DNA from 2 places in the Paenibacillus sp. W2I17 genome. Region 2 is predicted to be linked to the other one. Evidence: riboswitches for the same ligand, from Rfam matches in the RefSeq annotation. Region 2 holds a riboswitch; the other holds the start of a gene.

Region 1 (16,333 bases), 2.1 Mb from region 2:
TTCTTCGATTCACGTGACCAGATATTACTGATCCTAGTAACATCACCGTAAGGTGCTGCTCGGTCTGTGTTCGTATTATTCACTACGACAATATATATAACGGATATGATTGGAAGGACAACAGGCACAAACAATATTGCCGCCAGGATCAGGAGGATGTATCTGGACATCAAGGAGCGCCCAAAGCGAAGCTTGCGCCGCCTGGATTGCTTTTGATCCATGCTTCGTTCTCCCTTCCGTTCTCCCTTCATGATCTTCCGTTCTCTGAACCACCGGATCATGGCTTCTTCACACGATATCCCACACCACGGACCGTCTGAATAACTACAGGATTGGCCGGATCAAGCTCCAGCTTTTCGCGTAGATGTCGAATATGTACCATTAAAGTCTTGTCCCCATCCAGATAAGGCTCGTTCCAGACGGCTTCATAGATCTGCTCTTTCGTGCGAATCATGCCCATATGTCGTAGCAGGTAGGCGAAGATGTGGAACTGTTTTCCCGATAAAATAATCTCATCTCCCGTCTCCTCATTAACGATCCGGTTGTCCTTCTCATAGATGGAGAGATGATCCAGCTTCAGGGCAGCATCCGTGGATACCGCTGTTCCTGCCTTACGCAGTTGTACTTCAATCCGGGCAGCCAGTTCATCGGGGTGAAATGGTTTGGTCACATAGTCATCGGCAAAATCAAGACCGTGCAACTTATCGTCAATGGACGTTCTGGCCGAGAGCATGACAATAGGCACCGCGGGATGTTCTTTTTTCAGTCGCTGGCCCACCGTAAATCCATCCAGCCCGGGCAGCATGACATCCAGAATAATGAGTGAGCAACCGATAGCAGCCTCCGCTGCACCTTCACCACTGCCGAGCCATACCACCTCATAACCGCGCTCCTCCAGATCGGCTCTGACCCAAGTCGCAATTTCCGTATCATCTTCAATATATAACAGTTTGGTTTTCATCCGAATATTCGTTTCCTTTCTGTCCCCATTGGGTTAATGATATATCTGAGCATAATAATGATAAAAGCTGCCTATAACATATGGATTCATGTCTTATTGAAACAATGTTAAAGTCCTTTACGTTACCACACATTCTAATTATAGCGTATTCATTAACGTGGGGAATGTCATATTAATCAAGTCTACCAAGTACATACTATATCCACACCTGACGGGAGGAAATTCATCATGCTGCTGGAAGCCATCTATCATCAACCGAAACGTAACTGGGCCTATGCCTATGACCAAGATACAATCCATCTGCGCCTGCGTGCCAAAAAGAATGATCTGACCGAGGTACATGCCCTGACCGGGGATAAATATGCGTGGGATGCAACCAAAGCTCTGGTTCCCTTAACGAAGTTCACCTCTGACTCCATGTTCGATTACTACGAGGGTGAGGTGAAACCTCCCTACCACCGACTGAAATACTCTTTTCTGCTCAAAAACGGAGACGAACAGATCTGGATGACCGAGACGGACTTCCAGGAAGAAGAACCGGACGATCCGGGTCGTATGTTCCAGTTCCCTTATATTCATGCCGGAGCTGTATTCACACCCCCTGCATGGGTTAAGGATGCGGTGTTCTATCAGATTTTCCCTGAACGATTCGCCAACGGCAACCCGGATATTAGTCCGGAAAAGGTAGAGCCGTGGGGCGGCGAGCCAACACCTTTCAATTTCTTCGGCGGTGACCTTCAGGGCGTGATCGACCATCTGGATTACATCAGCGATCTTGGCATTAATGCGATCTACTTCACACCCATCTTCGAAGCCACCACCAATCACAAATACGATACCGAAGACTACCTGCGGGTAGACCGGCACTTTGGTGACGCAGATACCGTGAAACGACTGGTCGAGCTGTGCCATGCACGCGGAATTCGCGTACTTCTGGATGCTGTGTTCAACCATTCCGGGAAGACATTTGCGCCGTTTGTGGATGTGCAAAAGAACGGAGAACAATCCAAATACAAGGACTGGTTTCATGTACATGAATACCCGCTGGACGTGAAGGATGGCATTCCTACGTATGAGACCTTCGGATTCGAAGCGCACATGCCAAAGCTGAATACGGAGAATGCCGAGGTTAAGGCCTATCTGCTGGAGGTTGCTGAGTACTGGATCAAGGAAGTGGGTGCGGACGGATGGCGGCTGGATGTGGCAGACGAAGTGGACGATGCATTCTGGCGTGATTTCCGCCGTGTAGTCAAAGCGGCTAATCCGGATGCCTACATTCTGGGGGAAGTATGGAACGAGTCTTCTTCCTGGCTGCAAGGCGACCAGTTCGATGCGTCTATGAACTATCCGTTTACCGATGCCGTGAATGCTTTCTTTGTGAAAAATACAATGCACGCCGAACAGTTCGCAAACTCCATCGGGCGACAGTTATCCCGTTATCCGCTTCAGGCTAGCGAAGTGGCGTTTAACTTGCTGGACAGCCACGACACCCCGCGACTGCTCACGCTGTGTGAAGGCGACCAGCGCAAGATGAAGCTGGCTGCGTTATTCCAGTTCAGTTACATGGGAGCGCCATGCATCTATTACGGAGACGAGATTGGCATGGATGGCGAACATGATCCGGGCTGCCGTAAATGCATGGAATGGGATGAAGCGAAGCAGGACCGAGAGCTGTTCGACTTTTATCAGAAACTGATCTCCCTGCGTCATGCTCATCCTGCCCTGCGTGCAGAAGGCACCGTTCGTTTCCTGCAGGCTCGTCCCGATGGCAGCCAACTGGTATTTGAGCGACAAAATGAGGAGGAACGCATTTTGGTTCTGTTCAATCGATCAGAAGAGACGGCTATTGTCGAGCTGGAGGCTGGGGACGAGGAATGGACCGAGTTATTTGGCGGAAACCATCGTACCGCCCAGGAAGATGGCGTACTCGCCATTGAACTGCCCGCGTATGGATATGCCGTATTGAGTACGGCTGTGAGTCAGGACTAGAGTTATAATACACATCATACATCTGAGCCACATCTAAATAGCCTATCTTCGCTTCATCTGGCAGCATAAAACAAGCGTCCTGCAGAACCCTGATTCGGGTTCACGGACGCTTGTTTTGTATTTTTGTATTCGCCGTTATACATAATAATGTCACTATTTATATATCGGTGGTCCCGGTTCAGCTTAAACCTGAGTATCCTTGTCCATTTGAGCATTGTCCGCCCCACTTGTAGTTGTGTCAGAATCCGCTGGCTTTGACTCCTGCTCAGGCTCGGCACGCTTTGCCTTTGGTTTAGCCAACTTCTGCATCATTTTGCGGCCGGTTGGTGTCTGGGCCAGTCCGCCCTGGGCTGTCTCCCGATGGCGGCTCGGCATCGCACTGCCTACTTCCAGCATGACGTCGATGACTTCATCTGACGGAATAGCACTACGCACTCCGGCCAGGGCCATGTCAGCCGCAGCCAGCGCCGTAACTGCACCCAGTCCATTACGGACGATGCACGGGATTTCAACAAGGCCTGCGACCGGATCGCAGATAAGGCCCAGTGTATTTTTTAACGCCAAGCCTACGGCATGAACGACCTGTTCCGGTGTACCTCCACGCAGTTCAACCATGGCACCCGCAGCCATGCCGATTGCAGAACCCACTTCCGCCTGACAGCCACCCTCGGCACCGGAGATAAATGAATTGTTGGCAATAACATAACCAATCGCTCCCGCACAGAACAACCCGTTCACCAAATGTTCGTCCGTCCAGCCAAATCGCTCCTGTGAGCTAATAAACACACCGGGGATGATGCCGCAGGAACCGGCTGTTGGTGTTGCCACGATCCGACCCATGGAGGCATTCACTTCAGATACACACAGGGCATACGCCATGGCAAGTGCGGAAGCATCTCCTGAACAAGTCTCACCCTTGCGGATGTACTCGGCCATTTTTTTGCCGTCTCCACCCGTTAACCCACTGCGTGATGTTGTATCTTCCGTTAACCCTTTGCGTACCGCTTCCTTCATCACTTGATAATATTCAGACATCTGCTTCACAACATCTGCTTCTGGTGTATTGGTCTCCTGAACCTGCTCCTCGATCATCAGCTGTGCAATTGTTTTGGATTCCGCTGTACAGATCGTATTCAGTTCGTGCAAATGTTTAAACCGCATCCGAACCAACTCCTCTCTTCAAATCGATAACACGAATGTCCAGCACATGGTCGAGCTCCTTTAGACGCTTGAGCATATCGGGATTAGGCACACCATCCATTTCCATCGCGGTAAGCGCTTCGCCATCACGGGCTTTCCGGTCCACCTGCATATACCCGATGTTAACCCCGGATGAACTGATCGTGGACGTTACCGAGGCGAGCACCCCCGCTTTGTCCGCATGTCGCAGAACAAGTGTCGGAAACTCACCACTAATCTGAACACGAAAATCATTCATCGCATGCACCGATACGCTTCCACCACCAATGGATGCACCGATTAAGGAGCAGGCACGTTCTCCATGCCACAACTCAATTTTGACCGTATTTGGATGAGGAGCAGGCAGGCCACTTGTATAAAACTCAACCTCCATGCCCGCTTCCTCTGCGTATTGCTCTGCATCCGGGATACGCGGATCGTCTGTGACATAATCCAGCAGACCGCCAATCAGTGCCAGATCTGTTCCGTGCCCCTGATACGTATCAGCGAATGAACCGTATAACGTCAGCCGGGCACGATCTGGCGTACATCCTAGCCACTGTCGAGCGATTCTTCCCAGCCTTGCTGCTCCAGCTGTATGTGAACTTGAAGGCCCCGTCATGGACGGACCAATTATTGAGAAAACATCTTTAAATCGCACCTTGTAACCCTCCAATTAAATTCGTCATTTCCATCCAGATTCCATGCCGTAATGTTCCTTTTTTGCTGAATGATGACATCAAAAAAGGACAGAAGAAGGCCTCAGGCCCTCTCTCTGTCCTCGATACCTGAGAGTTTCACAATCAGCAGTGTCTCACGACAAGGTGCATTGTCTGCAATTACAGACAAGGTCACCGGACTGACTGATCATATACCCCTTGGGTGGCGCAGTTCGCGCACTCTCCAGAGTTGCGTCCAACGATGGTACATTTACCTGAGAGATTAACCACTGCGCCGGGTGCGCAGCGGCTTGCTCCTTCGGTGCCTGAACACTAGCCATTTTGCTTGGCTAACCCAGGTCTCTCCCGCTCGTTATCATCCGCTTATATTCACTTCCTCGTTCAACTCACATCGAACGTGTGTCTTCTGTTCAATTGGATCATATCTGGTACATATACTTACAGATTAATATGCTACACATTATATGTCAATAAAAGTGACGTATAATTACCATCTTTATCAACTCATTAGGAATGATTAGGCAGCTTCAATTCATTTATCCAAGCTTGAAGCTTCTCTTTCGTCCATCCTTCGTTTTCACCCATAATGGAGTAACGCAAGCCATTCTCACTCCATGATATGTTCCGAATGCTCTTCATATATGAACCCTCGGTGTTACGAACCTTAATCTTGGCTTCATCCGGCATTAGTGTATCGTCCACATTTTCTTCCGGCATCTTGAATACCGTCAGGCTGACTTCTACCTTGTCGTTACTTACGTAATACAAGGTTACTTCATCTCTGCTCAGCTCACCGCGCGATGTAGACATTTCGATCCGTGATAGTTCGAATTCTCCACTCATGTCCTGTAGGAACGGCTGTTCCAACGCTTTTTCCGCTTCCTCTAGGGTCACTTCGGAATTCTGCATCATATCGTTCAAGTCCTTCACATCGACCTCCTTAGGGATGTCAATTACGAAAGTATCCTTTGTGAATTCAGGGTCATACTGAATCGGATCATAGACCATTTCTGATTTTCCATCCCCATACGCGCTGTTTACTTTGACAATCATCCACGTTTTGGGATCTACCCAATACTCTGAAGATATGGAGAATGCGCCTTCTTCTTTTGGTGTCAATTCAATATGAATGACGTCCTGTCCATGAAGTTTCTCCTGTCCCATCATATTCACATCATGCGTAGTACGTAACCGCTCTAGTTGATCGAGCAATATTTGCTTCTGGGTTTGATTAGGTTGTTGTGACACGGATGATGCATCCATGGAATATGCTGCCCCTGTTTCTTTTTCATATATGATGATCTTCTTTCCATCATTAACTGCGTAACTGACATTGCCATTCTCTGATGTTTCCGTGCGCTTTCGTCCGGTTTCACCATCTACCCATTCCTTAATTTGCAACGTGTTAGTCAGCTTGTCATCTGCCCATATCTTCATCACACCTTCCGCATAATACGAGGCGGGTTCTGTTTCTGCTGAGACAACCTTCTCAATCATCTCATCTCCTGACATAGCCAGCATATCCTTCTCCGCGCAACCTCCAAGCAGGGCGCCTGCCAACACAGCAGTACCCAGCATCATCCATCCTTTTTTCATCATCTTATCCACCCTCTCTGCGTTTACATTCTCCATGTTCAGGCAATCGGCATGCTGCCAGCGTTCCATATCCTTCGTATGACCACATGCGCATATCCCCTCCGTGCTTTATCGCAACCCGTTTGGCTATACTCAATCCCAATCCCGAACCACCTGCATACGTCTTCTCCTCCTGATTCTGGTGTTGAACATAGGGTTCGAAGATACGAATGAGCTGTTCTTCAGGAATAGCAGGACCTTCGTTTTGTACTATGATCAATGTTGCTCCCGCCCTGTAGTTATCCAATTCAGCTCTAAGCGAAGGAATAATCCATTCAGGAAGCTCCCAATCTGAAGCAATAACCCCTAGTCCCATTACACCGTTCGTCCTTGTGTGGCGTAGTGCATTATTTATCAGATTATCTGTCAGGCGCATCAGTTGTTCGGGATGAACTCGGTACAGTTGATCTGTGCGGACATCCATCTTCACGTCAATCTGATCACGCTCGGCAAGTCCCTCATAGCTCCCAAGCAGCATATCAAAAAACTCTTCACCTTCCACCTTAACCATGGCCATCTCCGATTCACTGGAACCCAGCGCCGTATACATCTCAAGTTCACTAATCATCTGTTTCATCCGCTCCACATTTCCGAGCAGCACATCCTGATATTCCTGCCTTTCAAGGCGTTTCAGTTGACGATCACCGTTAAGTACTTCCGTATAGGCACTAATGGACATCAACGGTGTTTTCAGATCATGGGATAACGAGGCGATCATGAGCTCTTTTTCTTTTTGCTCCCTCTCCACATCGGCCTGAGTATGTCTGATCTTGTCTTGCATTGCATCAAACTGTTGGAGCAAGATGCCCATTTCATCATGACGAACAGGTACCACATCCGTAGCAGCCTCTCCCCGTGCAAAAGCATCCATTCGTTCTATGAGATATTTCATCGGCCGAAAGAGCTTTCGAGATAGCAACCACAGCACTGTTCCGTATAACAGGATAAAGAAAGTAGCAGTGAGACCCATGACCCAGGTTGTCCGCAAGGATATGCCTTCCAGCCAATCTCCACGCAGCATGACGATTTCGTAAATGCCAACCAACTCACCTTTTTCCCATACGGGTTTCTTCAACGAGAATGTACGATGACGAATCTGTAATTTGTACAAATTACGATACAGCTCCCGCCCCCCCAACGGTGTAAGCTCCAGAAGACCATGTACTCCCCCCTGATGTGTACACCCGAATCCCTGTTGGTAAATACAGATCAAAGTTCACCCGACCATTCTCCAATTCGGAGAGTGCAGCGAAAGCATCAGGCGAGTGCAGCTGGTACAGTCCCGGGTCAGATAAAGCCAGTTCAATAGGAGCTAATTGTCCGGACAACTCTACATATTCCGTTACGGCACGCTGATCATTGTAATAGTTATACAGGGAGTACAGCGCCCACCCAGCAGCGACAGGCAGCAGCATTACAATGAGGAAGGCAAGCATTAACCAGTACTTCAACTTCATTCCTCAGGCTCCCCCACGAACCGATAGCCACTACCCCACACCGTCTGAATCCAGCGTGGATGATGGGGCTCGTCACCAAGCTTGGCCCGAAGGCTCTTCACATGAACTGTGACTGTACTCGAGTTCCCCGCCTCTGGCTGACTCCAGACATGTTCATACAGTTCCGCCTTGGTAAACACCCGGCCAGGATGAGAAGCAAGCAGTATGAGCAAAGCCCATTCCTTGTTGGTTAGTGCCACATGTTCTCCATGAAGCTGTGCGCGCTGATTCAAATAATCAATCGATAACCCATCGTTATACTGTCTATCTGTCGAATCCGGCTCTACGCCCTGATATCTGCGGTACCTATTCAGATGAGATTTAATGCGAGCTGTAAGTTCCGTTAGACTGAAGGGCTTCGTAATATAATCGTCAGCTCCCAGCCCAAGCCCCCTGACTTTGCTCTCTTCCTCAATTCGAGCACTCATCATGAGCAGCGGAACATCGCTGATCAGTCTAATGTTTTTGCATACCGTGAACCCATCCATTTCCGGCAGCATCAGATCCAACAAGACTAATTGATAGGCTCCCTCCCTAAAGTCTTCCCAGCTCTCCAAACCGCTTGATGCCCAAGTTACCCCATAACCCTCATGACGTAGATGATCTCTCAAAATACGGGCAATCTCCGGATCATCCTCCACCAGCAATATATTCTCGCTGTCTCTCATCGCTGCTTCATCCTCCCATGACTATATTGTAGCTAAGAAAAGTTGACTCTCCTCAGAGTTTATACTTTCTTCATAAATGTCCATTACGATCGTTATCTAATGCATGCAAAAAGAGCACCCCGATTGTTCAGGACGCCCAGGTAATATTCACAATCTTAATCCTAAGTTATAGCTCCTAGAAAAGGAAACACCTCATAACTCATAGAAGATGCTCTCGTTCTGTACATAGGGTCTACAATACTTGCTGCACAGCTTCGGCATGCGGTCTTTCATCCATTCGTGTCTCGACTCATTCGCCATCTGAAAGGCATAATAACCCAGTGTAAAGATCAACATGAATCCTTCCATTAATCGGATATCACGATCCGTCAGTGGTGCGGTCTGTTGGGTATAACCGGATAAGAATATGTCACGTTCCTCCCGATTGAACATAAGTGCTGCCCCTCCGGCATCGAAAAGATAATAACCATAACCGTGTAGACAAAAATCAATCATGGAAATTCCCTGCTCCGTTATCAGCAGATTGTTGCGAGTAATATCCCCATGAATGATCCCCCATGTCCCAGCGTGCTGCGGGTATGTTTCTAGCTGCTCATTAATGTTCTCAAACGTCTCACGAAGCAGATCGAAGTCTTCCGTTGTGAAAATCCCCAGTCGGACGCCTTCCTCTAACTGCCCTAGCATGACCAAGTTCTCGTGGGCATTGCCATATGCCGGCCGCACCTTTGTTCGATCTGTCTGATTCTGATCATGCCCATATTGATGAAGCATCTGCAGTTGTGCCCCAAGATCATAGATCTGCTCTGTTGTCAGGCGTTCTCCCTGCTGGATGTCCCTTCCCTCAATCCACTCCAGTACCGTACAACAAATCTCTTTCCCTGCCTCACTTGTCCATACCGTTACCCATTCACCCGATGCATTGCGTACCGGATGTTGAACGCGCAATGCTGTCGTTGCGTTTAACTCATGAAGCAGGTTCATCTCTGCCTCCAGCGCAGGAAGCGTATGCTGAATGCCTGTCATACTTGCATATGCGGCTTGATGGATACGTAGCAGATACTTCTGCCCGCTTGCTTCATCAACGACATGATATGTCAGATTCTCATTATGACGAATATATGAAACGACAGGTTTCTCAATAGTGTAGTTCTGTATAATCTGAGCTGCCATAAGGTCGTAAGACATCTGATCCGTAGTAATTATCAACATCTCCTTCAAAGTAATGTAAACGTTCTCCTTATTACTAATTATCGTAGCATGATTGCTTTACACACAGCAAATTCTTCCAATATGAAATCAAAAAAGCACAACCCCCGAACAACCGTCCAGGCATTGTGCTTTCTTTTATCTCTATTTATTTCTTTATCTCTATTACTCTATGTTACACTCCATGATCCAATTAACCGAAACGTCCCATAATGTATTCTTGCGTTAGACGATTGTCCGGGTTCGTGAAAATGTGCTCTGTATCACCGTGCTCAACCATACTTCCCAGATAGAAATAAGCCGTGTAATCCGAGATGCGTGCCGCCTGCTGCATGTTATGGGTAACAATGACAATCCGCAGCTCCTTCTTGAGCTCGGTAATCAACTCTTCAACTTTACCCGTAGATACCGGGTCAAGTGCAGATGCCGGCTCATCGAGCAGCAGAATCTGTGGTTCAACAGACAAAGCGCGAGCGATACATAGGCGCTGCTGTTGTCCACCAGAGAGAGACAGAGCTGACTCATGCAGTCTGTCTTTCACTTCGTCCCAGAGCGCAGCACGGCGCAAGCTTTTTTCCACAATTTCATCCAGTGCCTTCTTACTCTTCGTACCGCGGTAGCGGGGGCCAAACGCGATATTGTTGTAGATGGACTTATGAAAAGGATTTGGCTTCTGCCACACCATGCCAATCTTCTGGCGAAGCTTGATTACATCGGTTCCAGGCTCATTCAGATCGTTACCGTCCATCCAGATATGTCCCTCTGTACGGGAACCGGCAATCTCGTCGTTCATCCGGTTGAGTGACCGGAGGAACGTGGATTTACCGCAACCAGACGGCCCAATAAGAGCCGTTACGCTTGCTTCAGGAAACGTCAGGCTAATCTGCTTGACCGCCTGGAAATGTCCATAATATATGCTTAACTGTTCCGTACCAAAAGGTATGGCCATGTTGGTTCCTCCTTATTTCGAAGCTGTCATGCGGCGGAATACAACCCGACCGATCCAGCGTGCACTTAGATTGAACGCCAGCACGAGAATGACAAGCACGGCGGATGCCCCTGCTGCCACTTCTTTGGAATCTGGCCCAATACCTTCACTATTCACTTTCCAGATATGGACAGCAAGTGTCTCTGCCGGACGGAAAGGATTAAGCGGTGATCTTGGACTCGTCGGATTCCAATCTGTAAAGTCCAATGGTGGACTACTCATACCTGCGGTGAACATCAGCGCGGCTGCTTCACCGAAGATCCGGCCCGATGCCAAGATCGTACCCGTAATCAAGCTCGGCAATGCCACAGGCAGTAGAATGGAAGTGATAATTTTCCACTTGGACAGTCCAAGCGCCAGACCTGCTTCCTTCTGTTCCTTCGGAACGGCACGGAAGGCCTGCTCCGTTGTACGTACCATCAGTGGCAAGTTAAAGATCGCCAGAGCCAAGGCACCCGAGATCAGGGAGAAACCAAGACCAAATTGATTTACTAGCAGCAAGAGACCAAACAAACCAATAACGATGGATGGGAATGATGACAATACTTCAACGACCAGACGAATGAAGCTTGTAATCTTGCCTGGTTTGGCGTACTCCGCCATGTAAATTCCGCCGCCCCACCCGAGTGGAATGGTAACAATCAAGGTCAGGACAAGCAAGAATACGGAGTTGAAGAGCTGTGGACCAATTCCGCCCCCACCCTTGAGCAACTGTGGTGCGCTCGTCAGGAAGTTCCAGCTAATATGTCCAATGCCTCTATACATGATGAATCCAAGCAGACCGAGCAATAGAATAACAATGAATAGAGCCAATACAACGATAACGGATGTTGCAATTTTATCTACCGTCTTTGCCTTCATTTTCATACCCGGTTTCTCCTTTCAAGCAGGCGAACCAGAATGACGAAGACAAAGGTCATCACCAACAGGACAAGCGCCATACTCCACAGTGCATTGTTATGAACAGAACCCATCGTGGTGTTACCCATGCTGAGTGTGATTACACTTGTTAATGTTGAAGCCGATTCGAGCAAGGAGGTTGGAACATGCGGTGCATTACCGATAACCATCTGCACAGCAAGTGCCTCACCAAAAGCACGGGCCATACCCAAAACAACACCTGTCAACAAAGCTGGCAAAGTTGTTGGGATAATGACACGGTAGATGGTTTGCCAGCGAGTGGCACCGAGTGCGTAGGAGGATTCACGCAATCCTTTTGGCAACGCGGACAATGCATCTGCCATAATACTTGTCACCGTAGGAAGAATCATTACCGCGAGAACAAGACATCCGGCTGCAATCCCGACGCCTGTTCCACCAAAGATACTGCGCAGCAAAGGTACGATGACACTCAGACCGATAAATCCGTACACAACGGATGGAATTCCGGACAAGAGCTCAATCGCAGGCTGCAAGATCTTTTTCCCTTTGCCCGGGACAATCTCTGTCATGAAGAGCGCTGCACACAGGCCAAGCGGACTTGCGATCAATGCTGCAAGCAAGGTTGTAATGAAAGAACCTGTAATGAACGGCAATGCCCCGTAGAACGCAGGCTCTCCAGTTGGATTCCACGTTTTCCCACCAAGAAATTCACTTATGCTTATTCCATTTTGGAAAAATGTTGATAGTCCCTTGGACGCTACAAAATAAACAATGGAAAACATGACAACGATCAGGAAAACGACACAAATCGACGTATAGATCCGTCCCGTCCACTCTTCCCAATAATGTTTCTCTTTTAAGGGCCGGCGCGGTTTCAACTTGTTATTCATTACCGTTCCCCCTTCGGTCTGTTCCATAACAACCATCCTTCTATAGTAGAATTAATGCAAAATATGGGATTATTTTAGAGCAAACCGCGTAAAGAGGCGGGACCTAAGTCCGCCTCTTTCGCTGTATGCGCAAGTTCAAAGATTACTCAACCACATTACCTGCTGCATCGCGTTTTACTTTCATACCTGACATTGGAATGTATCCAAGTTCTGTCACGTCATTTTGTTGAATTTCGTCACTCAAGATGTAGTCCAGGAATGCTTGTGTTGCTGCATCTGGCTTACCTTTTGTGTACATGTGCTCGTAAGCCCACACTGGATAAGTTCCTGCTTCTACGTTCTCAACTGTTGCTTCTACACCTTCGTATTTCAACACTTGCAAGCTGTCATCCAAGTAAGACAAGGCAAGGTAACCAATAGCACCTGGCGTTTCAGATACCAATTTTTTTACGTTACCAGAAGAATCTTCTTGAATCGAACCTTGGATATCATCCATTTTTGCACCCAATGCATACTTCTCAAAAGTTGCACGAGTACCGGAACTGCTCGGACGGTTTACAATAACAATTGCTTTATCCGCGCCGCCAACGTCTTTCCAGTTCGTTACTTTACCGGAGAAGATGTCGACCAGTTGTTGCTTCGTCAAATCTTCTACACCTGAATCTTTGTTGCTAACTGGTGCCATAGCTACTACTGCTACTTGATGATCAACCAGTTCTTTTACTTTGGCTTCGTCCTCCAGTTTCTCTTCTGCAAATACATCAGAGTTACCGATTGTAGCTTGTCCGTCAGATACTTGTGTCAAACCAGTACCACTACCGCCACCTTGAACTTGAACCGTTACGTTCTTATATTCATCAACTGCCATAAATTTCTGTCCAGCTTGTTCTACGAGAGGTAGCAATGCTGTCGATCCGACTGCCAGAATGTTACCGCTAAGCTCAGTAGCAGCTTCTCCTGATCCATTGCTTGCGGCACCCTCTGTACCAGCGTCATTTTTCGATCCGCATGCTGCGAGTACCAGTACGAACGTTAAGGTCATCAAAATAAACGGCAACTTTTTAAACATGTTTTGTTTTCCTCCCCCAATGTAGTGATGGCGTTTTGTGAATTTGTTTGTTCACCATCAACTCTTTACTCATTGTAGTTTCGGTATGTCATCTTAAAATCAGTGTTTTGTAAACGCAATGTTAAAAATATCGGCTGTATATTGAAATTTATCTGAGAGAAATTGCGCTGAAGTGGCCGTTCCGGTTACGGATCGTTCTTCTGATCGCTGTTGTCTCCAAATTTCTTTGATCAATCATTTTAATTGTTGTAATTAGGAGACAAAGGCGAACGCTTCGCTTCTTCAGAATCGATTCCGTCCCCTCCACTACGATCGCGGTTTCCCTGTACTGCGCTGTGTCAGCGCTCGTTGAATCTCAGGCATTTCAATCTCCTGCCTGGGAAGTAGGCAAAGAAGGCCAGCCCTACAATGGGCTGGCCTTCTGTAAATACTTAATGTAGATATTGAATCAATCCGTTATATAGAACAAACAAAAAACTGCCTCACAGCCAGTGCATGGCACCAGCTGGTTAGAGAATTTATGCAGATTTCATAGTTGTTAAGGCTTTTTTATCTGACGGGTCGCTTGAATTACTTTTTGGTTGATATACAGGTTTCTTTAACAATCCAATCATACAAGCTGTAATGACGGAACCAACTAAAATACAGACAATATACAATAATGGATTACTTGCCGCAATGGGAATAACAAAGATTCCACCGTGAGGAGCTTGTAACGAAATACCTAGAGCCATGCACATTCCTCCACCAATCGCTGCACCTACAATATTGGATGGAATAACTCGCAAGGGATCATTTGCGGCAAACGGAATCGCGGCTTCTGTAATAAACGACGCACCCATAATATAAGCGGCTTTGCCTGCATTACGTTCTTCGATTGAAAATTTATTTTTAAATAATGTTGTAGCTAATGCAATACCCAGTGGCGGAACCATACCTCCAACCATCAGAGCAGCAGAAGGTTCAAAGATTTGATTGGCGAACATCGCCAGTCCAAATGCAGATGCTGTTTTGTTAATCGGCCCTCCCATATCAGATGCCATCATTCCTGCCAGAAGTGCTCCTAATAAAATAGCATTAGAACCTGTTAAACCATTTAGCCAACCTTGTAACGATTCATTGATCCAAGCCATCGGACTGTTGATGACAAAATACATAATCAAGGCCGTTATAAATGAACCTGCTAATGGCAAGATCAGCACAGGTGACAGGCTTTGCAGTGAGTCGGGTATGCCTTTGACTAATTTTTTCAGAGCTAGGATCGTATAACCGGCGATAAATCCAGCCAGCATACCTCCCAAAAATCCTGAACCTCCGATAGTTGCCAGCATCCCACCAATCATACCAGGTGCCAATCCTGGACGGTCAGCAATACTATACGCAATATACCCTGCTAATACAGGAACCATCAATGCAAAAGCAGCACTACCCCCTGCTGTACTTAAAAAAGCGGCGAAAGCATTATAGTCCGGGCTATTTGGGTCAGCCGCATGAATACCAAACATAAACGAAAGCGCAATCAATATACCGCCTGCGACTACAAAAGGAATCATAAATGATACACCATTCATAATATGGCTGTATATTTTAGGCTGCTTTAAGCGTGTTTTTTCTTTTGCTTCTTTAAAATTACTGTTGCTTTGATTCAAAACGACACCTTTTCCAGCAATCGCATCTTCAATTAACTCTTGTGCATGATGAACTCCATTTTTGACAGATGTTTTAATCACTGGACGATCGCCAAAAACATCCATATCGACTTTGACATCTGCCGCCACAATAATACCATCAGCTTCAGCAATATCTTCAGGAGTCAATTGGTTTCCAACACCTGTTGATCCATTGGTTTGCACTTTAATGTGTACACCGAGTTCCTTGGCCGCATTCTTCAATGCTTCCGCTGCCATAAACGTATGGGCGATTCCTGTAGGACAGCCTGTAACTCCAACCACTTTTTTGCCAGCATACTTTTTAGGACGATGAAGCGCCTGCGCTTCTTGCTCTTCTGCCTGTTCAAATAAACGGACAATCTCTTCTTGATCTCGAGCAAGGATAAGTTTCGCTCTAAATAGTTCATCCATCAAAAAGGTCGAAATTTTGGATAATGTTTGCAAATGCTCTGATGAAGAGCTTTGATCGACTGCAATCATAAAAAATAAATTACATGATTCGGTACTATATTCAATACCGCTTAATGATCTGCCCATAATAATGGCAGGGGACTGTACTCCAGTAGACTTGGCATGTGGAATGGCTATTCCGAATCCCACTTCTGTAGGAACCTGTTCTTCACGTGCCCAAATATCCTTTTTGAATTGCTCGATATCGCTTAAATAACCGTTATCGTTTAACTTTTGCGATAATTCATCTATTAATTCGGCTTTGGTCGTAGCGGTGACATCTAATATGATATTTTCTGGTTTTAAGACATTAGAAATCTTCATGATGGATCTCTCCTCTTAAATTTCTCCCAGTTTATAAAGGGATGCTTTACCTGTAGAACCGAACAGATCCATTTTTTTCTTCACCAGTTCTGTTGCTGCTTTGGTCGCCTCAGGCATCAGTTGATCCGGTTCATATGCATTCGGATTCGCATCGAGTGTCGCTCTTAATTGGTTGTAGAAAGCTCGCTTCATATCGGTTGATAAATTGATCTTCGCTATCCCATGCTTCACTGCTTCTCTAATCTC
Region 2 (16,333 bases):
ATCCGCGACATCGATCATGCCCTGTTTACCCATGATGGACATATACACAGATGCGCTGAGTGCAAGCAAAGCCTGGTTGGAACAGATATTGGATGTCGCCTTTTCGCGGCGGATGTGCTGTTCACGTGCTTGCAGTGTCAGTACAAAACCACGCTTGCCGTTGCGATCCGTTGTTTGGCCTACAATTCGGCCAGGAATTCGGCGCATATGAGGCTGGGATACGGCGAAATATCCGCATGTTGGGCCGCCGAGTGAAGCGGCGATGCCGAGGGGCTGCGCATCACCTACAACGATGTCGGCACCCAGCTTGCCTGGGGCTTCCAGCAGACCCAGCGATAGCGGGTTAGCACTTACAACGAGCAGGCCCTTGTGCGCATGCACGAGGTCAGCGGCTTGCTTCACATTTTCCACTGCACCAAAGAAGTTCGGGCTCTGGATCATGACAGCAGCGGTATCGTCCGATATGGCGGCTTGCAGGGCATCCCAATCAGTGACGCCATCCTTATAACCAATCTCGACAATCTCCAAACTCAATCCGTGCGCATACGCCTGCAATACCTGACGGGCTTCCGGATGAACGGTACGGGATACGATGAGCTGTTTGCGACGAGTTGCCGCTGCGGCCAGGTTTCCTGCTTCGGCAAAGGCAGTTGCACCGTCATACATACTGGCATTGGCCACAGCCATACCGGTTAATTCACAGATGTAGGATTGAAATTCGAAAATGGCCTGTAGTTCACCTTGGCTGATCTCAGGCTGATAAGGTGTGTAGGCAGTGTAGAACTCGGAACGGGATATGACATGATTGATGACGGAAGGAACATGATGATCATATATACCTGCGCCGAGGAAGCTGGCGTGTGTTTCGAAATTGGCGTTGGCGCCAGCTTGTTTGGACATATGACGTGTCAGCGCATATTCATCGAGTTTGGAGGATACGGGCAGCTCGCCCTGATAACGAATCTCCTGCGGAATGTCCTGAAACAGATCCTCCAGCGTATCCACACCGATGGTTGCGAGCATGGCGCTCTGATCTTGCTCAGTCATGGGAATGTAACGGTGCTTGCTCATGCTTGATCAGCTCCTTGAGTAGGTGTCTTCGACGTACGTGTCCGTTTATGAAAAGGGGTCTTCACGACCTCGGCTTTTAGTTTCTTGCCGCGGATCTCAATCTCAAGCGGGGTTCCCAGCGCAGCGTATTTGCTGTCGATGAGGGCAAGCCCCAGATTACGCTTCAATGTAGGTGATTGCGTGCCTGTTGTCACTTCACCAATCTGTACGCCTTCGGCGTAAATCGGATAGTGGGGGCGAGGAATACCACGCTCCAGCACTTCGATGCCGACCAGTTTGCGGGCGAGCCCGTCAGTTTTTTGCTGTAACAAGGCTTCGTGTCCGATAAAAGGTCCGGCGTTCAGCTTCACAAACATGCCAACGCCAGCCTCAAGCGGAGAGATGGTTGCCGACAGTTCCTGTCCATACAGGGGGAGCCTTGCTTCAAAGCGCAGTGTATCCCGGGCACCAAGTCCGGTTGGTACGAGTCCGTGACCTTCACCGGCTTTCATTAATCCATTCCAGACCACAGCAGCCTGGTCCGCAGGAACATATAGTTCAAAGCCATCTTCACCGGTATAACCGGTACGGGACAACAGTAATTTTACTCCGCATACTTCAGCATCCTGCACAAAACGAAACGGTTCAATCGAGCTTACATCCGTATCTGTAACTTTCCCGATAATGTCTACAGCCAGTGGACCTTGCAAGGCGAGCAGCGCCGTCTGCTCCGAATCGTTGGTCATGCTTACGCCAGGGATCAAGTGCTCTTGCAGCCACGCCCAATCCTTGTTGATGTTGGAGGCGTTAACAACGAGCATATAATGCTGATCTTCCAGCTTATACACAAGCAGATCATCCACCACACCGCCATCTGGATAACACATCAGGGTGTACTGGGCTTGACCGGGAACCAGCGTGGTCACATCATTGGTCGTCATTTGTTGCAAAAAAACTTCAGCCTGCTCACCCTGTACTGTGAATTCGCCCATATGGGATACATCAAACAGTCCCGCGCGCTCGCGTACGGCTTCATGTTCTTTCTGGATTCCGCTAAATTGTACCGGAAGCTCCCAGCCTCCAAAATCAATGCACCGTACGCCTTCGTATTGCTGATACAGTGGGAAGAGTGGTGTTCTAAGCAAATCGGACATCAAATCACCTCGTCATGGGCCGTCAGCCGGCCGGATATACAATCGTGGATCAATGAACCAGGGTATTTTTAAATTTTCAGCTAGATACTTTCATCACATAAGTATGGTAAGGCAGCTATGACAGCGCCGATCTGAATCCTGTTTTTCGTTTTTTGGGAAAAAGGAAAAGGACAGGCCAAAGAATCGGCATGCCAAGTAGCACGCTGTATTCTAAGGCTCTGTCCCTTGTACCTGAGAGTTACCCCGCTACGTTGTGCAGCAGGTTTCCCCTTGGGTGATCATAACGCCCGCACAGGGCGAATAGATGCTCTCCAGAGTTGCGTCCCGTAAAAGTCCTTTTGCCTGAGAGATTCACCCCCGCTTATCGGTGGTTTACTCCTTCGGCGTTACCTCATGTGCATCCCGAATCGGGTGTCACGGGTAATCTCTCCCTTTACATTCATCCGCGGGTATAACATAGTCCAATAAACACATTTACTCCTCTCATTAAAACGTGAATCCACTACTGATGTCAAGAACGATATCATAGATAATGATTAAAAACCGAATATTTAATATTATTTTAATAATATTGTTCGTGTATTTATAAAGAGTGCGCTTACTATTCTAATATTCACCAGTATATGAAGAAAGAGTGTAATCCGGTTACAGGATTTAGAGGTGTTCAGCAAATAAATTGTGAGGTATCTTGACATTTGATTCAAAAATATCATACGCTATGTTCTGGGAAAAAGGTTAAGGTCAAAGAACGCATGTACTCATTAATGAAAAGCGAGGCGGATATCGATGAGCGAATTGAAAAGTGATTTCCTGTACAGTGAAGAGCACGAATGGGTGCAAACCGTAGGGGAGGATACTGTACGTATTGGCATTACCGAGTTCGCGCAGCATCAGCTGGGTGACATTGTGTTTGTGGAATTGCCTGACCTTGAAACTAATGTAAAAGCAGAAGACAGCATTGGAACGATCGAATCGGTCAAAACGGTTTCGGACTTGTTTTCTCCAGTCACTGGTTCAATCATTGCGGTGAATGATTCGTTGCAGGACTCACCTGAACTGGTAAACAGCTCTCCTTACGAGGAAGGCTGGATGATCGAGATTCGTGTTGAGGGAGATCTGTCTGCAGCATTGTCCACATTGATGAATGCAGATGCGTATCGCAAACATACCGAAGAATAGAATCAATGAACTTGTACTTATTAACATATGATTTTATAGAAAAATGAGATGTGCTTCATGTTATTGCGACCTGTGTGAGCTTGATGCTTGCACAGGTTTTTTTGTGCTTTCCAAGGAACGTTGTGAATACTGATTCAGGCAGATTGTGATGCAAATTGTCTGATTAGACCAAGCTATAGGTTAGAAAATGATTTTGGAAATGATAAAAGTCATAGGCGAGAAAAGCCTTATGTACCAATGAGTTCAGCCATTATGCATAGATAAAAACGATTACATAACCTAATGTTGTCATCATTGTTCATGACGAAAGTACGCTTTCATTTCATTGAACAGGAGAGCATTCTCGCTTAGGATTACAGCAGGGGAGAAATGATACCCCTTTCATAATCATAATCACTTGATCCAAGGAGGATAATACAATGAGTAATTTGGACCAATCGTCCAATTCCAAAGGTGGGCTACGGGTTGGTGTTCAGCGTTTTGGCCGATTCCTGAGTGGTATGGTCATGCCGAATATGGGAGCGTTCATCGCCTGGGGATTAATTACGGCTCTGTTCATTCCAACAGGCTGGTTCCCTAACGAGACGCTTGCCCAGCTAGTCGATCCGATGATCAAATATTTGCTGCCACTGTTAATCGGTTACACCGGGGGTACGATGGTGCATGGCCAGCGTGGTGGTGTCGTGGGTGCCATTATGACCATTGGGGTCATCGTGGGTAGCGATATTCCGATGTTCCTCGGGGCCATGATCGCTGGACCTCTGGCAGCATGGATCATCAAAAAATTCGATAAATCGATCGAAGGTAAAATTAGAGCCGGATTTGAAATGCTGGTTAACAACTTCTCAGCCGGTATTATTGGCGGAATCTTGGGCATATTTGCGCTACTGGGCATTGGGCCTGCTGTAGAAGCCATTAGCAAAGTATTGTCTGCCGGGGTGCAAGGCTTAATGAATCTGGGCTTGCTGCCGCTGGTCAACCTGATTATCGAACCGGGTAAAGTATTGTTCCTAAACAATGCAATTAACCACGGTATTCTTACGCCTATTGCAACAGATCAAGCAAGAGAATTAGGGCAATCCGTATTATACATGCTTGAATCCAACCCGGGTCCGGGACTTGGTATCTTGCTTGCTTACTGCTTCTTCGGACGCGGAATGGCCAAATCTTCTGCACCAGGTGCCGTTATCATTCATTTCTTCGGGGGAATTCATGAGATCTACTTCCCTTACATTCTGATGAGACCGATTCTGATTCTTGCCGCAATTGCGGGTGGCGTCGCAGGTACATTAACATTTATGCTCACCGGAGCAGGACTTGTTTCAGCACCATCACCGGGTAGTATTATCGCGTATTTCCTCTTAACACCAAAAGGTGGATACCTGCCGATGCTCGCAGGGGTGCTTGTAGCAGCCGTCGTTTCTTTCCTTGTGGCAGCATTGTTGCTGAAAACGGGTAAACAAAAGGACGAAGATCTGGAGTCCGCATCCAGTCGCATGAAAGATATGAAGAGTCAAGGAACCGTGCCAAACGCTGGCATTACGGCTAACCAACGTGAAGCAGACAGAGCTGCGGATATGGCCTTTTCTACTGTGAAAACAGATGTGAAAAAGATCGTCTTCTCCTGTGATGCAGGTATGGGATCGAGTGCCATGGGCGCTTCCATTCTACGCAAGAAGATGAAGGCCGAGGGGATTGACGTTACGGTGACCAATACGGCCATCAGTGATATCCCGCCGGATGCAGATGTGGTGATCACACAACAAGTATTAACCGATCGTGCCCGCTCTGTGGCGCCGAATGCAGAACATATATCCATCGACAACTTCCTAAAAAGCCCGGAATATGATGCGCTCGTTGAACGTCTGAAGTAATTGCACGCATTCGTTTTCCCTGAGCCGGAGGCTGAGATATGAGTATTACCAAAAGACAACGCGAAATCGTGGAGTTTCTGTTGGAGCACCCACATGAAGTCACTGCCGGCGAAATCGCCGTTGAAGTAAAAGTCAGTACCCGAACGGTTCATCGCGAGCTTCAAATGATTGAACAATGGCTTGAACCTTTGGGGATGAGACTGGAAAAAAAATCAGGAACCGGTATTCGAATTGATTCCGGTTCGGATGATCTGACTGCATTGCGACAGCAACTGGAGGGTAAAGAATATGTAGAGTTTACGCCAGAAGAGCGTAAGCTCTTCATGCTTTGCATCCTGCTTGATGAGTCAGAGCCTGTGAAGTTGCTTGCTCTTGCTTCGGATCTGAAGGTGACTGTGTCCACGGTAACCACTGATCTGGACGATCTGGAGTTACGGATTCTTCAGGCTGGACTGAAGCTGGTCCGCAGGCGTGGATATGGTGTCAAAATTAACGGAAGTGAGACGTTTCATCGCACAGCCATTGCTGCACTTGCCCTCGAATTTCTGGATGAGTCTGATCTGTTCGGAAGACAGCCAGAACAAGGAGGCTCCATCGTAAACCAAAAACTGCTGGATATGATTGGACATGGTGATGTGCTAACGGTCGAAAATGCGTTATGGCAGCCGGATATCGAATGGCTGGAGAACATCCCGGAACGGCAATACATGAAGCTGCTGATTCAATTATCCGTAGCAGTTGTACGTATCCGTAAAGGCTTTGGCATTGGGCGTATATCTCCCCGGGAGAAGAAGGGAGATGAAATTGCAGAGCAGGGTGAGATAAAGGTTCCGCCTTATCTGGCTTCCCGCTTGTGCAGTGTTCTATCCACCCAGCTGGGGCTGACATTCTCCCAAGATGAGCAGGCTTATTTTCACAGACTATTAATTGAGACAGAACAACGGATTCACTCTTCACGGCTGTTGCCGATAGACGACTTGATTTTACTGGACAGGGTACATTCACTGATTGATCAGATGCAGGCTAGAACTCATTATGCCTTTCATGAGGATCGTTTGCTTCGTGAGGGTCTGATTGGTCATATGCAACCTGTAATGGAGCGAATTGAAGAACAGCAGATCATTCGTAATCCGTTGCTGCAGCAGATTCGAAAGGATTATGATTCACTCTTCGAAGATGTCAAAAAATCCGTGCATCAAGCTTGGCCGGGTGTGAAAGTTCCGGATGAGGAAATTGGTTTCTTGGTCATGCATTTTGGAGCTTCCATTGAGAGGTTGCGTGCATTGAAACGGGAAATCAGGGCGATCATTGTGTGTACAAGCGGAATCGGATCATCACGTATGCTTTCCAGTCGACTGACGAAGGAGATTCCCGAGATTCGGATCATGGACAGTGTGTCCTGGTATGAAGCTACGCGAATCCCTACAGATGAATATGACCTGGTGTTATCCACTGTCGATCTGCCGATGGATGAGCATCAATATTACAAAGTGAGCCCACTGCTCACGGCAGAAGAGAGTGAGCAGCTGCGTCATTTTATCAGGACAACAACGTTACAACGACAGCATCACAAGCCGCAGGAAACAGAGGTTCAGACGACAAGTCGTTACTCGAACCCTGACGGAATGGAAGCTATTCTGGTTGAAATCGTCCGGATTATCGGGAAGTTTCAGGTGTACTCGCTGGATAACCAGGATATTGGTTTCTATAAAACCGTATATGCGATGTGCAACGTCCTCCATGAATCTGGTGTGTTGAAGGAACCGGAGGAGATTGCGAAACGGTTGGAGGCACGTGAAGCAGTGGGGAGTCAAAAGATTCCCGGCACAAGACTTGCGCTGTTCCATACACGCAGTGAGGGCATCTACAGGCCGTCTATCAGCCTATTTCAGCTCACTGAGCCACTCCTTCGTACGCCGGATGATCCGGCAGGAGTTACCCATATCCTCTTGATGCTCGGTCCCAGAGAATTATCCAAGGAAAGCCTGGAGGTTCTCAGTGAGATTAGCGCACTGTTATTGCAGGAAGAAATGATTGCATTGCTGGAGAAGGGAATCAGGGATGAACTCATTCATTACCTTTCCCAGGAACTGGTTGGATTTTACCGCAGTAAAACCGAAATTGGAGGTCAAAAATGATGAGTATGTTAACAACAGATAAAGTCATCTTGAATGCGACGGCTCAGGACAAATATGAAGCGATTCGTATGGCAGGACAGATTCTGAAGGATGCAGGACATATTACTGCTGATTACATTGAGAAGATGATTGAACGCGAAGAGATTGTCTCGACCTATGTAGGGAACGGACTTGCGATCCCGCACGGTACGAAGGAATCCAAATCTTTCATTTTATCCACAGGTATCTCTGTCATTCAGTATCCACAGGGTGTTGATTTTGGCGAAGAAAAAGCCTATATGGTGATTGGTATCGCGGCTCAAGGCGGGGAGCATATGGAGATCTTGACTAGCATCGCGGTGATCTGTGCTGAAGATGAGAATATGGAGGCCCTGCGACTGGCGAAAACAGCCGAAGAAGTTATTGCTATTCTGGAAAGTGAAATGGAGCTATGAAGGCCCTACACTTTGGCGCAGGTAACATTGGACGCGGGTTCATTGGATTGATTCTCTCCCGTGCAGGGTATGAGGTGATTTTCTCCGACGTGAATCAGGACTTGGTAACGGCTCTCCAGCAACGGGGACAGTACACGGTGGAACTGGCTAACGAGAGCAAGGATCAGGAGACCGTCACGGGTGTAAACGCAATCGATGGGACTCAGTTAGAAACGGTTGCCCAAACTGTGGTGGAAGCAGATATGATTACAACCGCAGTGGGTGTAGGAGTACTAAAGCATATTGCACCAGGCATTGCGAAAGGACTTGAGAAGAGACTGAATTCAGGTCCTGCTCAAAACCCTCTCCACATTATTGCTTGTGAGAACGCCATTGGAGCCAGTACGCAATTGAAAGAACATGTATATGCTCTGCTCAATGAAGACGTACGTTCCCTTGCGGATCAGTACATTTATTTCCCCGATTCAGCAGTAGACCGGATTGTGCCTATTCAGCATCATGAAGATCCTCTGCATGTACAGGTAGAGCCTTTTTACGAGTGGGTGGTGGATCGCTCCCAGATGGCTCCTGCATTCAAACCAGTTGAGGGCATTGTATATGTCGATGATCTGGAGCCGTATATTGAACGGAAGCTGTTCACTGTAAATACAGGGCATTGTGTTGCAGCGTATATCGGTAATGTGCATGGGTATGACACGATTCAGAAGGCTATTGCCGACGAAAAGGTAAAATCCATTGTATACGGCGCTTTGCAGGAAACCGGAGCTGTTCTGGTGAAACGTTTTGGATTTAATCCTGACGAGCATGAGCAGTATATTGTCAAAATATTGGGACGGTTCGTCAACCCGTATCTCACCGATGAGGTCACTCGTGTTGGTCGTTCCCCGCTGCGCAAGCTGTCTCCGAATGATCGTCTGGTTCGTCCGGCTCTTCAGGCCTATACGGATGGAACTGAAACGACCTATCTGGCTATGGGCATGGCAGCTGCCTGCAAATTCGATGTCTCCGATGATCCGGAAGCAGTCGAACTGCAGGACATGATCCGCCAGAAGGGGGTTTCGGCTGCACTGCATCATTATACGTCCATGGATGAGCATCATCCGGTGCTTCAACAGGCTGTTGCTCAGTATAACCAAATGTAAGAGCAGTGGTAGCGAAGCTAACAGTCTAGATAATGCATAATAGAAGAAGAGCCATACAGTTGTTAACTGTGTGGCTCTTCTTTTGGTTGGAGTTTATCGGCATAGTCATCCAAACAGCGTTGACATATACACGATTTTCGGCGCTGCTCTGGCGGAATGCGGTCAAATACACCCTCGGGGAAAGTAGCCCGGTTACACCAGCATTCCGAATGAGGATGTCCTGCGGCATAGGAACAGCGATTAGCTTCCCCGCATAAAGGGCAGACAAGAACATCGATATGGATGCGCTCTTGATCGTCTTGTTCTACAGACATTCGGTTCTTCCCTCCCTGTGAAATAGCTGTGAGTTGAAGACGAACACACTGATCTAGTATAACAGAACTGTGCTGGTGATTATGGAATTCACTGTGCTTAAATGTACATATGAATTCCATTTCACTATATCTGTTTTTTTCACTTGGCTATTCTTCAGGCGGTAATTCGATCTGTAGACCTTCCACATGCTTGCGTCCCATTAGTTTACGCTTCTTGCGGTTTTCTTTTGTCTCAAATACGATGTCCAGATCGTAGTCGTCACCCGGATAAAGTTCATCAGCAGATATATGCAGGGTCAGGCGTTTTTTATGGATTTTGACCTTGCGCCCTCTCAGCATGACTCCGATATTTCCCCGGCTATCCTCCACATCACAGACGATGCCCGATTGATTGAGATAGGCCGCATACACCCGATCCCCTTTGCGAAAAGGTTTGGCAGGGGCAGGAGAATCTGACGCTCTGGTTGTTGTCTTTTTGTGCAAACTGGCGGTATTCTTTGATTGGTTAGACGTATTCCGCTTGGACAACTCTGCTGGGTCGCTTGCTTCTGTAACGGGACGATCAGGCTTTAGGACCGGAGTTTCCAAAGGAGGCGATGTGAACACGAATGTACGATCTCTCGAGTTACTTTGATCCGATAGGGACTTGGAACGCTCAATAATTCGCTGTGGCATGCCCAGCTTCAATGCGATGGAATAAGCATAGCTCTCACCAGCTTCCCCGATACGCAATCGATAAAGTGGCTGGAGTGAGATCGTATCAAATTCCATACGGGCATTTTCAAATCCTGGGGTGGCAGCTGCAAAATGTTTGATTTCACCAAAATGCGTGGTCGCCACAACGGTTGCTCCGCGGCTGTGAAGTTCCTCCAGCATGGCGATAGAAAGTCCAACACCTTCACCGGGATCTGTGCCGGAGGCCATCTCATCAATGAGCACCAGAGTCGAAGTATTGGCCTGTTCCAGTATGCCGATCATATTGCGAATGTGTGCAGAGAATGTACTGAGTGCTTGTTCCATACTCTGTCCGTCACCAATATCGACCGCTACCTCGTTATAAACAGCCATCTCGCCACCTTCCTCCACCGGAATAAGCAAACCGGATTGCATCATCAGGGTGAGCAAACCTAGCGTTTTGAGTGCGACCGTTTTACCACCGGTATTCGGGCCGGTAATAATGAGCGACGAGTACGTTTTGCCGATGGCAAAATCAAGTGGAACCATGGAAGAACCCATGAAGGGATGACGTGCACGTTGAAGGCTGATGTGGCCCTGTGTATTGACTTGAACGGTACGTCCGTCCATGGTGGCCGCATATTTTGCTTTGGCAAACAGGAAGTCCAGCACGCCTACCGTTTCGGTATTCAGAGCAATTTCACGGCTGTACGATTCGGCCAGGGAGGTTAAATCACCGAGAATTCTCATCTCCTCTCGGGACTCCTCCGCTTGCAGAGCGGCCAATTCCATCTGCAGACTTACTAACTCAACAGGTTCAATATATACGGTTTGCCCGCTCCCGGATTCATCCAGCACACTGCCTTTCACCTGTTTGCGGAACTCTTTCTTAATGGGCAGAACCGTTCTTCCTCCGCGTTGACTGATGACATGTTCCTGCATAATGGAGCGATGTTTGCTTACCAGAGAATCAAGCTTTCGTTTCATGCGCTCCTCATTTACGGTCATTTTTTTACGAATTCGAATCAGTTCCTTGCTTGCCTGATCCTGAATGCGTCCACTATGGATGCAACGCTCGATCTCACTCAGCAAAGGTTCGATCATAATCATGGATGCTGCATAACGACTGACGGTGGGAGCGGCCCCAGATTTACCCTCCATGTATTTCATAAGTTGGGCACAGCTCCGAAGGAACTGTGCGAGATGACTGAAGTCACGTTCACTGAATAGATAACCTGTACCGAGCAGATCCATAATCGTTTCCATTCCATCCAGTGAAGGGAGGGGGATACTGGCGCCAAAACGAATCAATGCAGCCGCTTCTGCAGTTTCCTCCAGGCGAATCTGAATCAGGTGAGCGTCAACCATTGGTTTCAGTTCTCTGGCATAACGCTTGCCCAGATAAGAAAGGGCGCAGTCTGCAACGTTTTTTTGAATTTGTGGATAGCCCAAACTGTGTAATGTGTTTTCATTCATGCGTAATCTCTCCTTGGATTTCAAATGGAATTTCAGTTAAAGCGGTAAAACGTATTCCTGAAAACGCAAAAAGGGCGGAGAATGAACAAACGTCATTCTCCGCCCTAAACGTATGGGAAAGCAGAGTCCACTACAGGTCTATATTAAAAAATCCGCGCTGAACACAGCGCGGAAATAGACCCGGACAACTACAATCCCGGAGGCGATTTATGATATCCGCTGTTCTTAACTAAGTACAGGGATCTGGCGCATCATGAAATACACGTATGCCATAAGGGCACAAGCGCAATGAAAGGCCAAACTCCTGAATATGAAACTTGGTTAGTTAAGAACATTCACCGACATTAAAAATCTCTCCTTTGATTGAGGAATATGCAACCAATATAAACTGGAAATTGGTTTGAAGTCAACCTTTAGAATAAATGAGTGGACTTGAATAAGAATGGGTTTTAAAATAACAATAGTAAAATAATCCAATGAAAGCGATTTTATGAGAAGGAGGATGCTCTTCTTGCCTAAATATTTATTGCGTTTGCTTTGCTTTACCCTGATCCTCGGAGCCCTTCCGGTTATTGTTATTGGTTCCGTATCGTATACGATTGCTTCGCGTGACATTGAACAGAAAGTGCGTGAAAGTAATCTTCAGATATTGCATCAGACCCAAATGCGGGTAGAGCAAGTACTACGCAGTCTGCAATTGTCATCCATCCAGTATGTGAATTCGCCTTTGGTATTACAAGCGATGAAGAAACCACTGGACAGCAGCGAGTTTCAGGAGATTCGTGATCTGACTTCCGGTTTTAACAACTTGCAAGCGGTTACGAACATTGACCAAGCCTATCTGGTTAATCTGGATGAAGATTGGGTGGTTTCGATGCGTTCTTTTGGCAAATTGGATGATTTCAGCATTCGAGACCGAATTGGCTCCTACCTAAGTTATACCAACAGTCTGTTCTGGGTCACTCAAAATGCCAGTTCAGCGAAAGAAAGTGTACCTGTATCAGCAGGTATGGGTGAACTAACACCGGAACAGGCACCTACTCTTATATCATCGGATAATGTGGTCAGTATGGTATTCAAAATCCCGATGATACCAACCAATGTGAAACCAAAGGGATTTCTTGTGATTGATATCGCCGATACGGAACTGAGTACCTACTTGAGCCGAAATACGAATTCTGGAGATATGTACGTTCTGGATCGGGAGCAAAAGTATTTTCTGAACGATATGCAGCAAGGCGGGAAATATGACGCGCTGAATAAGGAAATTCAGGAAATGGTACAAACGACGGCCCAGCCAGAAGGTTTCTTCAGTGCGGAGGTGGAAGGTAATCAAGTGGCAGTTAGTTATAGGCAATCTCCGCTCAATGGCTGGTTATACGTGTCCGTTGTATCTCTTGGACAGATTACGGCCCAGTCACAGAAAATTGCATTGGTTACCGGTATCGCTACACTGGTCATGTTATGTGTAACGGGATTGTTCGCCATATACGGCAGTCGGCGGATGTACTCACCGATCTCCAGACTGCTGCAATTTACGAAGGGTTTGGATTCCCCAGTTGCTCCGTCAGGACGCCGACAGGATGAATTTATCTATATTGAGGAGCAATTGTCAACCTTGTTCAGCTCGGAGAAAACGATGCGTGAGCAGATGAAGGGGCAGCATGTGCACCTTCAGGAGTTTTTTATGACCAAACTGCTGACAGGCAAAATCTCGGAAGAAGATTTCAGATATCAGGGAGAATTGTACGATTTCCCGACAGGGTGGGCGAGTCTTGGCGTACTCATGCTCCAGATCGATACCTTGGAAGGGACACGATATGAGGAACAGGATCGCGATCTACTGCTGTTTGCTGTCAACAATATGGTAGGTGAGCTCCTTCCTTCGGCAGTTCGGTTCACCCCGGTCATGCTGGATGATGCTCAGGTCACCGTACTTGCCTCCGAACTCACGGATGAGGTGAAGCTGAAGGAATGGATGCATACCCAGGCAGACTGGATTCGCGAACGTGTCGTGACCTACCTGAATTTGCCCGTAAGTATTGGCATCAGTCGTTCTTACGCTTGTATCGGAGATACGCCAAGAGCGGTTCAAGAGAGCCGAGAGGCTCTGCAGGGCCGGGTCAGTCTGGGCAGCCGTATTATTTTGCATTACGAGGATATTCAGCCACGTGGTCAGATGGAGGCCGCGTTGTATACCCAGTTACGTATGATCGAGGATCAGCTCGCGTCTGCGCTCAAGCAAGGAGATGAAGAGAAGACGGACGCCTACTTTAAGCAATATTTGGGACTGCTTGCAGACAAAAAGCTTCATTTCAGTGAATACCCCGTCATTATGGTTCAGTTATTGTCTCGTGTATATCAGCTTGTGCAGGAGCAAGGTGGAGATGTAGCCGAAGTACTGGGTGAAAAAGCATCCATGTCACATTTGCTGAAGTTGTCCACATTGGACGAAATGACCAATTGGTTCCGCAAGCGGCTGTTCCTGCCCGTCATCCGTTTCTGGCGAGAGCAGGAAGAATCCCAATACATGAATATTGCAAGGCGCATGATTCGTTTGATCGAGGAACGTTATGATCGTGAATTGTCGCTTGAAGCCTGTGCAGCAGAGCTTAATTTCCATCCTGTCTACCTAAGTCGGGTATTCAAGAAGGAAGCTGGAGTCAATTTTACGGAATATCTCGCAGAGTATCGTATGGAAAAAGCAAAGACCTGGCTGCAAACAACAAATCTTAAAATATCGGAGATTGCCGAGAAATTAAACTATACCAATCCAACCGCATTTATCCGTACGTTTCGCAAAATCACAGGAACGACCCCCGGCAAGTACCGGGAGCAGCAGCGATAAAACAAACCTGCTCTGCCCGCCAAGGCAGGCAGGCTTTTTTATGTTTGGATGAAGGAAGAAGACCACTTTTCTCCATGAAGTTAAGACAGGAATATAGAGGTTGAAAGCAGTTCATTGCGCCGTTGAACTCTGTGATGGAAATGAGCTAAACCCTTGCTACATAAGGAAAAACAAAAGGCTAAAACGAGACGATAGCCAGTCATTCGTTTATCCTCCACAATGAAGACATGAATTCAGGAAGTGATATTTTGTAATCGTTTCCAATGTGGGGAGGAAGACAATATGAAAGCCGAAACGGCGGCTCGAACACGGCCCGCTACCCGCAGTGACAAAAACCTGCTGTGGAGGGACATTATCAAAAACCGGTGGCTGTATATCATGTTAATACCGGGTGTGCTTTACTTTGTTATTTTCAAATACATACCCATGTATGGCATCACGATGGCTTTTCAGGATTACACGCCTTACAAGGGCATTTTGGGAAGTGACTGGGTAGGGTTCAAACATTTCCAGCGTTTCTTCGGAGAACCGCAGTTCTGGACATTATTTCGAAATACGTTTTTGCTTGCCATTTATAACATTGTGTTCTTTTTCCCACTGCCGATTGTACTGGCGCTCATGATGAATGAAGTTCGCCGTGAACGGTTCAAACGATTTGTACAAACTCTTGTTTATGTTCCACACTTTGTATCCTGGGTTGTTGTTGTCGGTGTGTTCTACATGCTGTTCACAACTGAGGGTGGTGCGATTAATGAATTGCTCTATAACCTGACGGGACAAAAAGTGGCGTTCCTGCTTGAACCCGGTTGGTTCCGAACGATGATTGTCGGACAATCCATCTGGAAAGAAGTCGGTTGGGGCACAATTATCTTCCTGGCGGCGCTTTCCGGTGTGGATACACAGCTCTATGAAGCTGCACGGATTGATGGTGCCAATCGTTGGCGCCAAACCTGGCACATTACGTTGCCGGCCATTCGCAGTACAATCGTCATTTTGCTCATTCTGCGTCTGGGCAATTTCCTGGATACAGGCTTTGAACAGATCTTCCTGATGCTAACTCCGACAAACCGGGATGTGGGCGAGGTATTTGATACCTACGTGTACACGAAGGGTCTTACACAGGCACAGTACAGTTATAGTGCTGCTGTCGGGTTGTTCAAATCGGTTGTCGGGCTGGCGCTTGTCCTTGGTGCCAATACGATGGCCAAAAAATTCGGGGAGGAAGGCGTCTACTAACCTTTGGGTGCAGACGTTCTTCACCAGACAGGAGTGAACATTAAGATGCAACAGGATAAAACGTGGGGCAACCGGATCTTTGATATTCTCAATCATGGCTTGCTGCTGTTGATTGGAATCGTGACGGTCATCCCGTTCATTTATATTTTGGCCGTCTCGTTTACCAGTCCGCATGAAGTGGCTAAGGGAGGATTCATTCTTTTTCCAAAAGAGTTCTCTCTGGCTGCGTACCGTTACATTTTCTCTACAGATACCTTGATTCGCAGTCTGGGTGTATCGGTCTATATTACCGTGATCGGTACCTTCATTAACCTGCTGTTTACGTCACTTATGGCGTATCCGCTCTCCAGAAGATATTTGCGTGGACGCCAGCCCATTTTGCTGGGTGTATTGTTCACGATGCTCTTCAGTGGCGGGATGATTCCAACCTACTTTGTCGTGAAATCCTTGCACCTGACGGATACGTTGTGGTCACTGATGTTACCTACTGCTATTAGTGCATTTAACTTGATTGTACTGAAAAACTTCTTCCAAGCCATTCCCGATGAACTGGAGGATGCAGCCAAAATTGATGGATGTAACGATGTCAGCGTATTGTTCCGGATTGTACTGCCGTTGTCCATGCCAGCCATGGCGACATTTTCACTCTTTTACGCGGTGGCCCACTGGAACAGTTTCTTCAGCGCTGTTATCTATATCAATGATAGTGAGAAGTGGCCTGTCCAAGTCTGGCTGCGTGAGATTGTCATTCTGGCACAGAGCCGAATCGGAGACACAAGTATCGAAGAGACCGAGATCCAGCCGCTTACCATT

Evidence for each region. A riboswitch is a leader RNA that binds a small molecule or an ion and turns the genes downstream of it on or off. The one in region 2 is predicted to bind glycine.
Region 1: another riboswitch for glycine. It lies ahead of sdaAB (L-serine ammonia-lyase, iron-sulfur-dependent subunit beta); the one in region 2 lies ahead of gcvT (glycine cleavage system aminomethyltransferase GcvT).

What each region holds. Positions count from the first base shown of each region.
Region 1 is NZ_JAUSXM010000001.1:4,079,386-4,095,718, forward strand. Features, by position in the region: gene QF041_RS18180 (HAMP domain-containing sensor histidine kinase) at 1-221, opposite strand, end outside; gene QF041_RS18185 (response regulator transcription factor) at 278-961, opposite strand; gene QF041_RS18190 (alpha-glycosidase) at 1,190-2,950, shown strand; gene sdaAA (L-serine ammonia-lyase, iron-sulfur-dependent, subunit alpha) at 3,134-4,111, opposite strand; gene sdaAB (L-serine ammonia-lyase, iron-sulfur-dependent subunit beta) at 4,101-4,790, opposite strand; glycine riboswitch at 4,903-5,038, opposite strand; glycine riboswitch at 5,043-5,167, opposite strand; gene QF041_RS18205 (LolA family protein) at 5,317-6,408, opposite strand; gene QF041_RS18210 (sensor histidine kinase) at 6,410-7,555, opposite strand; gene QF041_RS18215 (hypothetical protein) at 7,557-7,901, opposite strand; gene QF041_RS18220 (response regulator transcription factor) at 7,898-8,608, opposite strand; gene QF041_RS18225 (phosphotransferase enzyme family protein) at 8,801-9,817, opposite strand; gene pstB (phosphate ABC transporter ATP-binding protein PstB) at 10,008-10,763, opposite strand; gene pstA (phosphate ABC transporter permease PstA) at 10,776-11,663, opposite strand; gene pstC (phosphate ABC transporter permease subunit PstC) at 11,666-12,601, opposite strand; gene QF041_RS18245 (phosphate ABC transporter substrate-binding protein) at 12,717-13,643, opposite strand; gene QF041_RS18250 (PTS fructose transporter subunit IIABC) at 14,162-16,087, opposite strand; gene QF041_RS18255 (ketose-bisphosphate aldolase) at 16,103-16,333, opposite strand, start outside.
Region 2 is NZ_JAUSXM010000001.1:6,194,540-6,210,872, forward strand. Features, by position in the region: gene gcvPA (aminomethyl-transferring glycine dehydrogenase subunit GcvPA) at 1-1,071, opposite strand, end outside; gene gcvT (glycine cleavage system aminomethyltransferase GcvT) at 1,068-2,204, opposite strand; glycine riboswitch at 2,421-2,521, opposite strand; glycine riboswitch at 2,525-2,647, opposite strand; gene gcvH (glycine cleavage system protein GcvH) at 2,991-3,383, shown strand; gene QF041_RS27730 (PTS mannitol transporter subunit IIBC) at 3,803-5,257, shown strand; gene QF041_RS27735 (BglG family transcription antiterminator) at 5,296-7,395, shown strand; gene QF041_RS27740 (PTS mannitol transporter subunit IIA) at 7,395-7,829, shown strand; gene QF041_RS27745 (mannitol-1-phosphate 5-dehydrogenase) at 7,826-8,971, shown strand; gene QF041_RS27750 (cysteine-rich CWC family protein) at 9,034-9,285, opposite strand; gene QF041_RS27755 (endonuclease MutS2) at 9,433-11,436, opposite strand; gene QF041_RS27760 (AraC family transcriptional regulator) at 11,948-14,284, shown strand; gene QF041_RS27765 (ABC transporter permease) at 14,567-15,520, shown strand; gene QF041_RS27770 (carbohydrate ABC transporter permease) at 15,566-16,333, shown strand, end outside.